2 regions of the Holdemania massiliensis genome follow, and region 2 is predicted to be linked to the other one. Evidence: riboswitches for the same ligand, from Rfam matches in the RefSeq annotation. Region 2 holds a riboswitch; the other holds the start of a gene.
What was found. A riboswitch is a leader RNA that binds a small molecule or an ion and turns the genes downstream of it on or off. The one in region 2 is predicted to bind ZMP and ZTP.
Positions count from the first base shown of each region.

Region 1: another riboswitch for ZMP and ZTP. It lies ahead of MCG46_RS00720 (phosphoribosylaminoimidazolecarboxamide formyltransferase); the one in region 2 lies ahead of MCG46_RS06830 (IMP cyclohydrolase).

Region 1 covers NZ_JAKNTK010000001.1:152,514-158,556, forward strand. The annotation lists gene MCG46_RS00690 (hypothetical protein) at 1-445, shown strand, start outside; gene MCG46_RS00695 (YdeI/OmpD-associated family protein) at 565-990, shown strand; gene MCG46_RS00700 (Hsp20/alpha crystallin family protein) at 1,122-1,541, shown strand; gene MCG46_RS00705 (Hsp20/alpha crystallin family protein) at 1,611-2,027, shown strand; gene MCG46_RS00710 (manganese efflux pump MntP family protein) at 2,313-2,885, shown strand; gene MCG46_RS00715 (TetR/AcrR family transcriptional regulator C-terminal domain-containing protein) at 2,896-3,471, shown strand; ZMP/ZTP riboswitch at 3,563-3,643, shown strand; gene MCG46_RS00720 (phosphoribosylaminoimidazolecarboxamide formyltransferase) at 3,685-4,857, shown strand; rRNA gene MCG46_RS00725 (16S ribosomal RNA) at 5,445-6,043, shown strand, end outside.
Region 2 covers NZ_JAKNTK010000001.1:1,524,257-1,530,299, reverse strand. The annotation lists gene MCG46_RS06850 (hypothetical protein) at 1-18, shown strand, start outside; gene MCG46_RS06845 (hypothetical protein) at 1,024-1,206, shown strand; gene MCG46_RS06840 (hypothetical protein) at 1,282-1,449, opposite strand; gene MCG46_RS06835 (hypothetical protein) at 1,582-2,355, shown strand; ZMP/ZTP riboswitch at 2,458-2,538, shown strand; gene MCG46_RS06830 (IMP cyclohydrolase) at 2,571-3,284, shown strand; gene MCG46_RS06825 (TVP38/TMEM64 family protein) at 3,505-4,104, opposite strand; gene MCG46_RS06820 (5'-methylthioadenosine/adenosylhomocysteine nucleosidase) at 4,101-4,793, opposite strand; gene MCG46_RS06815 (class I SAM-dependent DNA methyltransferase) at 4,790-5,491, opposite strand; gene rsfS (ribosome silencing factor) at 5,488-5,826, opposite strand; gene nadD (nicotinate (nicotinamide) nucleotide adenylyltransferase) at 5,819-6,043, opposite strand, start outside.

The sequences.
Region 1 (6,043 bases), 1.4 Mb from region 2:
GGCGCAGCTGTTTATCGCTGTGGCGATGATCATCGGCAATACCCTGAACGGTTATGCCATTCCTTACTTCGATAAAGTGCTGCATTTCAGCTCCGGCATCCTGATCTGCGCGGTGATCACGCTGGTCTATTGCTGGCTGAAACAAAGCTGGACGGAAAGCACGCCGCGTGATTATCTTCTAAAATGCTTATCCATTCAGGGAATCAACATGATGATAGCCTTTCTCTGGGAATGCTTTGAATTCGCCTGTCTGATCTTTCTCAATATCGACGCGATTAATCACTATACCCAAGGCGTTTACGATACGATGACCGACATGATCGTCTGCTTCTTAGGCGGTCTGGTCTTTCTGTTTTTGCTTACGCGCAGCGAACGCAAAGGGAAAAAAGATCCGCTGCTGCATTCACTTGAAACGTTTTATAAAACCAACCTGCAAGGCCGCTGAGGCCTTTTCTTTTTGAAAAATACACGTTGAGAGATCCGCGGCCCATTCTGAAATGGAAACAAAAAAGCAAAATAAATCTTTGAACGCCGAGGCATACTAGAGGCCAGGAGGAAATCAGGATGCAGATTGAAGGAATAATTCACAATACACCCCAGCCCTATCTTGAGCTTGCGGCGGATGCGGCGCTGCCGGAAGGACCGCTGATCATCATGCTTCAAACTCAGCTGTTTAAACAGAAGGCAGAAAGAAAAGGACAAATCTGGACGCTGGAACTTCCGGAGGAAGTCTGTTCACAATCTGAGCTTACCGAAGGCAAAACGGTCAGCCTGTGGCTGGAACCAGAATCCGGTCACAGTTTGGCAGAATGTCCGCAGGCCTTACAGGAAGCACTCTTAGCCAACCGCAGTGCCTGTTATTTTTTTCAGCTGCTGGATCCGGAGCAGCGCGGGCGTATTATTCATTATGCGGAACAAGGGGTGGAAGATCAGCGCATTCGGCGGATCGACAAAATTGTTGCGATGCTCTATGAACGACGCACTTTGTGAACTTGTGAAATTAAATGAAGAAAATTAGCACTAACTACTTGACAGTGCTAAATAATGTGATATACTAAAATTGCAAGTTGGGAAAGACCCAATAAGCCAGGAATAAGACAGATAGAAAGAGGCGATTCAAGATGAGATTTGTACCGAACACCTGGATGGACAGCTTGGCCGACGAGGTTCTTAAGGATCCATTTTTCAGAAAGAATACTGTCCCGGCTGTCATGAAAACCGATATTCGCGAACGAGAAGATGGGTATCTTCTGGATATTGAGCTTCCTGGATTTAAAAAGGAAGAAATCAAAATGGAGCTGGAAGACGGCTATCTGACCATCGCAGCCGCGCACACAGCAAGCAGCGAGGAAAGAAGTGAACAAGGCAAGCTGGTGCGTCAGGAACGTGTCAGCGGCAGCTGCACCCGGACTTACTTTATCGGTGAAGAAATGAACGTCGAGGACATTAAGGCTCGTTATGAAAATGGTGAGCTGAAGGTCTTCGTACCGAAAAAAGACCCGCAGGTCATGCAGACCAAGAAAACGATTTCCATTGATTAACTTCTCTGAGCGATCAGAGTTCAGATCAGGCAGTATCGCATAAGTTGAAAACAGAAAGAGGTGTGATGTATGAGATTACTACCAAGAATGATGTTTGACGACTTCTTTGATGACATGTTTGATGAACCTTTGCTCCATCGCAATGCGATCACCGCAATGCGCTGCGACATTCGTGAGAAGGACGGCAGCTATCTGCTGGATATTGAGCTGCCAGGCTATACCAAAGAAGATATTAAGATGGATTTGGAAAACGGCTATCTGACCGTATCCGCGCTTCGCAATACCAGTAAAGAAGAAAAGGACGATCAGGGCAATGTGATCCGCCAGGAACGTGTCCAAGGCTCCTGCTCCCGCAGCTTCTATGTCGGCGAAGCGATCACGCCGGAAGACATCAAAGCGCACTATGACAACGGTGAATTGAAGATTGTTCTGCCGAAGAAAGACGCGCCGGCAGTGGAAACGAAAAAGACCATCATGATTGAATAATCTAATCTTTAAATCAGCGGTATCCTGGATTCCGCTGGTTTTTTCTTTGTTCAGTTTGGCAATGAACCCAATCAGAAATAAATGAGATCCAAGGTCAAGGGCAGAGGATCAGTCTGCCGCGCTTTTAGTCAGCCGTCAGCCGGATATTTGCGGCTTGGATCAGGCAAGGGAAAGCACAGTACTTATTCTATAAGGAAGAATTGACAGAATCTGATGATTGTCTATCGCTTCCTCCGTCACCATCGGCTATACTTGGACTGTAAACCGTAGAGGAGGGAAAATCAGGTGAATACAATCGAAATCCTAGTCACCTGCCTGGCTTTGTCGCTGGATTGCTTTGTGGTTATGATGGCGCGGGGCGCCGTGATGAATCCGCAGGAACACCGCCGCTCGCTGATTAACAGTTTTATCTTTGCCGGATCGAGCCTGCTGATGATCGTCTTGGGATCGCTGGCCGGTTCCCTGATCAAGAGTCAGCTTGTGCTGCATGTCAATCAGGTGATCGCAGCGCTGATCCTGTTTGCCCTAGGCTGCTTCCTGTTAATTCAGGCCTTTCGGCAAAAAGCCTTTGAAGAACGTCATGATGACAGTTTTAATTACAAAAAAGTCTTATTCCTGGGATTGATCACCAGTGTTGATGTTTTCCTGTTGGGAACCTGCATGACCTTGCTGCAGGCAGATGCCTTTCAGGTGTGCTTAATTTCCACATTGGTAACGCTGGCTTGCGTGGAATTGGGACAGCAGATCGGCTATCGTTTAGGTCTGGCCTATCGCCGGACCATCTTTACAGCCGGCAGCGTGATTCTCTTTCTGATCAGCCTTAAGGTTCTTTTCCAGGTGCTGACGCATCTGCGCTAGGGGGGAGATCATGGAAAAACGGGGGATGATGAAACGCTTTCTGGCAGAAAGCCTGAAAGAGCTCATGCTGCAGAAAAGCTTTGAAAAGATCACGATTAAGCAAATCTGCGATAAAACCGGCGTCATCCGCGCCACGTTTTATAATTATTTTGAAGACAAATACGCAGCTTTAAGTTATATCATTTATCTGGATACTGTCGATACAGCGCTTCCTTATATAGAAAAGAAGCAATTCCAGCAGGCGGTCAAAGCGATGCTTGATAAATTCGTGGAAAGTCGTGAATTTTATCAAATTGCTTTCCGGATCACCGGTCAGAACAGCTTTTCGGATCTGTTTGAAGAAAACGTTCAGCAGTTATTTGCGGAGATGTTCCGCCGTTACGGTCGGACCGAAAAGCTGGGAACGATGACCGAAGATGAACTCGCTGGCTATTTCGGCAACAGTTTATGTTACACGGTCAGTCACTGGCTGTGCCGCAATCGAAACATGGACAGTGAAACATTTTTAAAGCAGTATGGAGCCGTTCTGACCAGTTCCGTCTTTGATTTTCTCGATATGCCTCAAGGCAGTGCCAGCGGTTTGTAAGCCTTCGTGAGAGAAAATAATCGAACTGTCTGAAATGTGGAAAACTTCATGGAAGAAGGCTTGACAGGGGAGTGGAAGCGTGATAATTTTTAAACAGTTAACCGACTGACGGAAGTGGAATTGACCACAGGGAAGTTAATGCAGAACAGAGCCGACCGTCTGGGCCATTAAGGACCAGCAGTGCGGCTTTTTTTCGTAAAAGGAGGAAAAAAGATGAAAGAGTATGAGCTGAAATACGGATGCAATCCCAACCAGAAACCAGCCAGCGTCGACATTGAAGAGGGAGATCTGCCGTTTACGGTACTGAATGGCCGTGCCGGGTATATCAATTTGCTGGATGCCCTCAATGCTTGGCAGCTTGTCAAAGAATTGAAAGAAGCAACCGGAATGGCGGCCGCTGCTTCATTTAAGCATGTATCTCCCGCCGGCGCCGCGATTGGCCTGCCGTTGGACGACACCATGAAAAAAATCTACTTCTGTGAAGACACGGAGCTTTCGCCGATTGCCTGTGCGTACATCCGCGCCCGCGGGGCAGACCGCATGTCTTCTTACGGCGATTTCGCCGCCCTGTCAGAAGAATGTGATGAAACCACGGCCCGTTTCCTGTCAAAGGAAGTTTCTGATGGTGTTATCGCTCCTTCCTACAGTGAGAAAGCGCTGGAAATTCTGCGGGCTAAACGCAAGGGGACCTACCTTGTCTTGCAGATGGATGCGAATTATATGCCGAAAGCGATGGAAAGCAAAGAAGTTTACGGGGTACGTTTTCATCAGCAGCGCAATGATGTGAAGATTGATGAGAGTCTGCTTCAAAACATCGTATCGGAAAATAAAGAATTGCCGGAAGCGGCCAGACGAGATCTGCTGATCGCGATGATTACGGCTAAATATACGCAGTCCAATTCGGTTGTTTACGCGAAGGACGGTCAGGCGATCGGAATCGGCGCTGGCCAGCAATCCCGCATCCACTGCACACGAATGGCCGGCAACAAGGCGGATATCTGGCATCTGCGTCAGCATCCGAAAGTGCTGAATCTGCCGTTTAAAGAGAAGATCCGCAGAGCTGACCGCGATAATGCGATCGACGTGTATATTTCCGATGAATGGGAAGATTTGCTGCGGGAGGGCAGCTGGCAGGAAGCTTTCACGGAAAAGCCGGAAGTGCTGACCGCGGAAGAAAAGAAAGCCTGGCTGGCATCGGTCAGCGGGGTATCCCTGGCATCAGATGCGTTCTTCCCGTTTGGTGATAATATAGAACGGGCTCGCAAGAGCGGCGTTTCATACATCGTGGAAGCCGGCGGTTCTGTGCGTGACGATCATGTCATTGATACCTGCAACCGATATGGGATCGTGCTGATTTTCAACGGTGTCCGTCTGTTCCATCATTAAACCGCTTCTTTCCGTCGGTTAGCCTTAGTTAGTGCTGGGGTTCAGGCGGACAGAAGAAGTGCAGAAAATTTCGAGAATGAAGAAAAAGGATATTCCGATCAGAAGGCTGTTTAGCTTGCGGCTGAGAAATGGGATATCCTTTCTTTATGAAAGTACTGGTTCAGCATCCTGACAATCGAAGAACAGAATGGGAACAGAATTACAGGGATTGGCAGGTAGCGCGACATAATAACAAGAACCAACAAGACAGGAAAAACGCACAAATAGAGAATCAGAAAGGAATTCAAAAACAAAAGGACCCAGGAATGAAATCCTTAACGAATTCATAAAAGCCCTTGAAAATAAGGCGTTGTTACGAATTTCAAGCAGGCGGAGTCAAGGCGGAATGCAAAAAGCCGATAAAAAAATGAAAAAACTTTAAAAAGTTGTTGACAGAAAACAGTGGGTTTGGTAATATAAATGAGCACCTCGCGAGAGGGCGTCGATCTTTGAAAACTAAACAGGAAGAAAAGCACAAAAATACAACGTCAATTCATAAAGAATCTGTCTTAGGACAGAGGATATAAAACGAGCTAAACAAACTCGAACAAATGGAGAGTTTGATCCTGGCTCAGGATGAACGCTGGCGGCGTGCCTAATACATGCAAGTCGAACGCTTTGTAAAGGAGCTTGCTTCTTTACGAGGAGTGGCGAACGGGTGAGTAATACATAAGCAATCTGCCCATCGGCCTGGGATAACAGTTGGAAACGACTGCTAATACCGGATAGGTTAGTTTCTGGCATCAGGGACTAATTAAAGTTGGGATACAACACGGATGGATGAGCTTATGGCGTATTAGCTAGTAGGTGAGGTAACGGCCCACCTAGGCGATGATACGTAGCCGACCTGAGAGGGTGACCGGCCACATTGGGACTGAGACACGGCCCAAACTCCTACGGGAGGCAGCAGTAGGGAATTTTCGGCAATGGGCGAAAGCCTGACCGAGCAACGCCGCGTGAGTGAAGAAGGCCTTCGGGTTGTAAAGCTCTGTTGTGAAGGAAGAACGGCTCATAGAGGGAATGCTATGGGAGTGACGGTACTTTACCAGAAAGCCACGGCTAACTACGTGCCAGCAGCCGCGGTAATACGTAGGTGGCGAGCGTTATCCGGAATTATTGGGCGTAAAGGGTGCGCAGGCGGTTTGAA
Region 2 (6,043 bases):
ATTGAACAGCCTGAGTAAGTCCTGAATTTTCAGGGCTTTTCTTTTACTCTCTACATAGAGTCACTTTTTATTTACTTTTTATATCAGGAAACTATTTTCCCATCATAGCTCTGCCCTTATAATCAACTAGATCAGCTGTTTTTGTTTTTACAGAATAGCACTGATTAAATACATTGAAAACAACCTTAATAAAACAGCTGTGCCGTAAATTCACTTTTTTATGTTTCTATTAGAAACAGCTTTTAAAATTTTTAATTTGCTGCGTCATTTTCAACCTTCTATACTTCTCCAGCCTATAAATTTTGTGTTCAAATATTGATATAATATAAAGTAAAAGATAATGAACACTATTTTAATGCACCATTATGAATTGATAAGTCTTGATAATTATCAATAAAATTGACATTATAATTTATTTGTGATATAATAATCACAAAGAACAAGTAATAGGAAGCATCAAGTCATGATACATTTTTACTGAACCAAGAAATAAGTCTTTTAGATATTCCCTATGCCAAACAGATTCAGTGTCTGGATTAAACTGTAACAGAGTTTATGTTAACATGAACATAGGAATGATGAGCTTATAAGCAAATGACTTATTATACGACTGTTGAAGCAGTCTGTTTTTAATAAGTGGTCATGCGTTGAACAAATACAATTGAAAATTGCTATTTGTTCAACTCTATCCAAAATTTCCTGACACAAGAAAGTTTCCAGCAAATCTTTTTCTTTAATTCTGAAAACTATATCCTTAAATAGATTATCCCTCATTATATATAATCAGTTCTACAACTTCATCAAACTTACGATGCCTGAAACAGTGAAAATTGTGGCGTAAGATTAAGAAGACAATGAAACAAAATACTTAAAGATGTGTAATACGCTTCCCTAGGGTTACTTTAATAACCTATTTGGGAAGCGTCATTTTATTATTGAAAGGAAGGAACAAAATGTTAAATTCAGGAGGCAGAAGTCCGCCCTTTTCAGTTTGCTTTAAACTATAGGGAAGGAGGTGAAATAATGGAATATACTCATTGTCAGGATTGTGGAATAATTATCATAATACCTGTATCCAATGAAAATGTTATCTATATCAATACTCCACAGGAAGTCAGAATCATTAGGGATGAAATGGATGATTCATGTGTGCGTATTGTTATCTGTCCTGGTTTTAAGAAAACCAATAAATACAAATTATCATGAAAACAGGTAAAATCATGAATTGTTATTGCCAAAGATCATTTCATAATAACTTTATAATAAAAAGGGGGTTGCCCCTTATTCAGTATCATCCAAATTTTTTAGTGCGTATTCTATGCACTTAACTACCAGTTTGTTTAAAGAAATATTCTTTTCATTGCAGATGATTTCCATTTCTTCAACAAGCTTTTTGGATATACGAAATGTTCTGTTTACATATTCTTCTTTTTCAATTTTGAAACCCATGATATACACCTCCACATAAACAGTAACGTTTTTTAGCAAAGGGATAAACACCTATTATTCAGTGTAATTTACACTTGAATTATGCGTGCTACAATGATAATGTAAAGATACATATAAGGGAGGAAACTAAATATGGAAAACAATACTAACACTTCTTCATTCTTTCAACGGTATAAACTATTCATCATTCTTGGGTCGGTTATTTTAGTAATTGCATTCATTGCTTATAGAATGAATTACATAGACAGCGAAGACTATGCTTTAAAAGAAGGTGGTCTTGATAAAAATGCCTTTGTTCAGGAACTCAAGGGAAGAGCCGAAGGACTTGGATTAAAGAACGTAAAGATCAATACTACATGGAATGCTAACGACAAAATATATGATGTTATCATAGAGTCTTCAAACTTTGAAAATATGTCTTTTGAAAAAATGTTCTCTGTTGAAGACGGAATGCATGGTCGTGTAATTGGAGAGAATTGGCGTTTACGTTATTTCCTTAGTAATGGAAATAAGTACGATATTAATAGCAGTTCCAATAGAGTTAAGAAAAACGGACAGATTATATATGATGATTATGAAAATTCTTCAACTAAGGAAACGCTTGATATCTATAACAGCATTGAAAACACTTACGATTATACTTCATCAAAATTCACGACAGCTTGGGATTATGCTAAAAAGTTAGCCAAGGCCAGTTTGAAATCTCCAAGCAGTGCTAAATTCCAAAAGTCAAGTGAATTAACTATGACTTGTAAGGGAAAAAGCTGTTCAATATCAGCGTATGTGGACGCTGACAACTCATTCGGTGCCAGTATCAGGACATACTTTGTAGTATCCTTTGATATGGAAGTGAGTGTGAGTGGATTGGCTACCTTTACAAATGCACAGTGCGTATTCCTGGAGTAAACCAATTTAAGCGGATCCTGTCCGCTTTTTTATTTATGCACTGCGTTAAGGATTTAAAATTTTTTATGATCTTGTTTTTTTCCGCGGAATAGTCTAAACTCTTGTTGGATGTGCAACTGGCGGATCAGTGGAATAACCACAGGGAGCACAAGCCGGAATCAGCCGACCGCCTGGGCCGGGAATGCATTTCCCGTCATATTTAGGGAGGAAAATTTATGCAAAAAATCTCACTCAAAGACGATCTTCAACAGAACACCTACCCCGGACGGGGCATCGTACTGGGTAAAACGCCAGACGGACGCAAAGCCGTAGCAGCTTATTTTATCATGGGACGCAGTGAAAACAGCCGTAATCGTATTTTTGTCACGGAGGGTCAGGGCATCCGCACGCAGGCCTACGATCCGTCAAAGCTGGTTGATCCATCCTTAATTATTTATGCTCCGGTTCGTGTCTTGGGCAACAAGACCATCGTCACCAACGGTGATCAGACCGATACGATTTATGCCGGCATGGATCGTCAGCTGACTTTTGAACAAGCGCTGCGCAGCCGGGAATTTGAGCCGGATGGGCCGAACTTTACGCCCCGCATTTCAGGGATTCTGCATATTGAAAGCGGCAAGTTCAACTATGCACTGTCCATCTTAAAGAGCAGCGACGGCGATCCGCAGTCCTGCCACCGCTACACCTTTGCTTACGAAAATCCGCTGGCCGGCGAAGGCCATTTCATCCATACCTACATGCATGACGGTGATCCGCTGCCAAGCTTTGAAGGGGAACCAAAACGGGTGGAAATCCTCGATTCACTGGATGCCATGACAGAACTGTTATGGACAAATCTGAATCCTGACAATAAGGTTTCGCTGTTTGTTCGGATGATCGATCTGGCAAGCGGTGAAACAGAAACTCGGATTGTCAATAAACACGCCTAAGACGTTGCTGACAAGAAGTTGAAATCAAATAATAAGGATGCGCTATGGAGAAATTCTGGAAAACAGAAAAACTCATAACGCATCCTTTTTTATAGACCTCAGGACCCAGAATACAGGTCAGCCTTAACAATAACGAAACTTTCAGTATAGCCTTATTCGCTGATCCTGTTTTACTGTTCCAAACTCAATTCCCGAAGTTTAACAAATTCAGGTTGATTGATTATAACCCATGCTTTTTTCGGAAATGAACAGAAACGCAGTACAGAACAGCTAAGATTCCAACGGCCAAGATCAGATAAACCGGACGGGTAAACGAGATGCTTAACGTCTTGCCGAATACGCTTAAGCCAAACATCATGATCAGCTTCGCCGCGATCAAAGTTTTAATAAATTTTGATTCTTCAAAATCAGACAGGCCGAAAGCAATGTTGATGAAGGAACTGGGTGTAAACGGCATTGCGACTAAAATGAACAGCACCGCGGCATTGCGTCCGGCCACCCAATTCAAGGCTTTTTGAATCGAAGTACTGCGGCTGAACCAAGGCATCAGCCGGTGTTTGACAAGCCGCCGGAAAAACAGAAAGACGATCAGCGAACCTAACGTCGTTCCAATCCAGGAATACAGAAACCCCAGTATCGCACCATGGGCGCTGATATTGATCGTCACAATCGCGACTAACGGCAAGGCTGGAATCAAGGATTCCACCAAGGCCAAACAGATTGGAGCCAAGGGTCCCAGATCTTTAAACGCCGAGAGTGCTTCCACCCAGAACTCAACAGTCATGATCCGTTCCAGCCAGAATCGAAGCGTTTCACTCATAAGCACTCAGCCAGCTTCACAACAACCTTTTCACACCATGCCGCCGAACGGACAGAGGCTTTCTGCGCATATTCTTCAAACGTCATTTCATTGCCTGCTTTTAACGTAATGTCGGACAGCGAACGCACAACGACAAACGGAACGCCATAATGTGCAGAGACCTGCGCGATCGACGCGGCTTCCATTTCCGCACACAGCGCCTCAGGGTATTCCTGTTTGATCCTTGCGACCTGTTGTGCGGTATTGACAAAGCAATCGCCGGAAGCAATCGGACCGATCCAGGCCCGGTCATGCTCTTGAATGACCTGGGAAACAGCCTGAACACACCGTTCATCCGCGGCAAAGCAGCACGGGTTATCCAGGCCGAAGCCATGATTCCACCCTGGCACATCCACATCATGATGCGCAATCCGCGTGGAAATGACGACATCCAGAACCTCCTGATTTTCCATTAATCCGCCGGCTGTGCCGATATTGATCACACCGCTGACATCAAAATGTTCCAGCAGCAGCGTGGTACTCATCGCGGCTAACGTTTTGCCGACGCCGCTTTGCGTGACAACCACCGGAACATCAGCCAGCTTTCCGGTATAAAACGGAATCTTCTGAATTGAGCTGGCTTCGACGTCCTCCATCAAGGCCAGCAGCGCGTCGATTTCAACCTTCATCGCTCCGATAATTGCGATCATGCTTTCTTCCTCCCTGCGTAAAATAATTTTTCACCCGGCTGAATTCCCGGCTGAGTAAAATCCGTCATGATTTCTACTTCAAATCCGGCCGCTTCCATTCGCTGAAGCACAGCCTGCGGATCGAAAACAGTCTGGACGTGATGTTCCTCTTTCAGTCCTTCTGACGTCCAGAAAGCAAAGTGCTGATAAATCCGATCCTCATCACTTAAGATCGTCCATTGATACAGCGTATCTTCCAGCACCCCTTCTTCAATATATTCCTCAGTGAACTCTTCCAATCGCTGAGGCGTATGCATATCAAACAACAAAACGCCATGAGGTTCAAGCAATTCCGCAGCTTGATCCATAAACTGTCCCACCTGATCCAGCGACGTCAGATAATTTAAGCTGTCGCAATAGCACACAATGCCTTCCACTGACAGCGCTGTCTGCATGTTCAGCATGTCCATAACACGAAAAGTTACCGCGTCTGGATGGGGTTTCGCCTGAGCTGCCTGAATCATGGCTGGGGATAAGTCAGTCGCATCGACAGTGTACCCTGCTTCGGCTAAGGCAATCGAAATCTCACCGCTGCCGCAGGCCAGCTCCAGCAATGAACACGGTTCAAGATAGCGCCGGGTATAATCCAGCCAGGCTGCCGTGGCTTCCTCATCCTTGACCAAAGCATCATAATAAGCTGCCAGACTGTCATAGCTCATAGCTCGACCTCAATCCGCGGCAGATCACCCCACAGCTTTTCCAGATTATACACCTGCCGTTCTTCGCCGACAAAGACGTGCAGGACAACCTCATACAGATCGACTAACAGCCATCGGCTGCCCTGTCCGCCTTCGACATTGCGGACCGCGAATCCGGCCTTTTCGGCTTCCTCAATCACATGATCGACGATGGAATCAGCCATTCGTTCATTTTTGGCCGAAGCGATCACAAAGTAATCGGTAAACGGGCTGTGACCGCGGAAATCCAGCACGGAAATCGCTTCCGCCAAGCGCTGATCTGCGGCCTTGACCACCAACTGCAGTAATTCAGACATTCAATCCCTCCTTGCGTAAATACATTTTCTGTTCCTGCTGAACCAGATGGAAACCCTGATCCAGATCTTTCATGCATACCGCCAACTGACGGCGGATATCATAACCGCGGCCAGGATCAATTTTATCCGCGATGTAAATAATTTTTGCCAGATCACTGCGGCAGTCTCCGGTTGTATGTTCCCTGACGGCTTCGATGATTTCACGATCATAAAGATA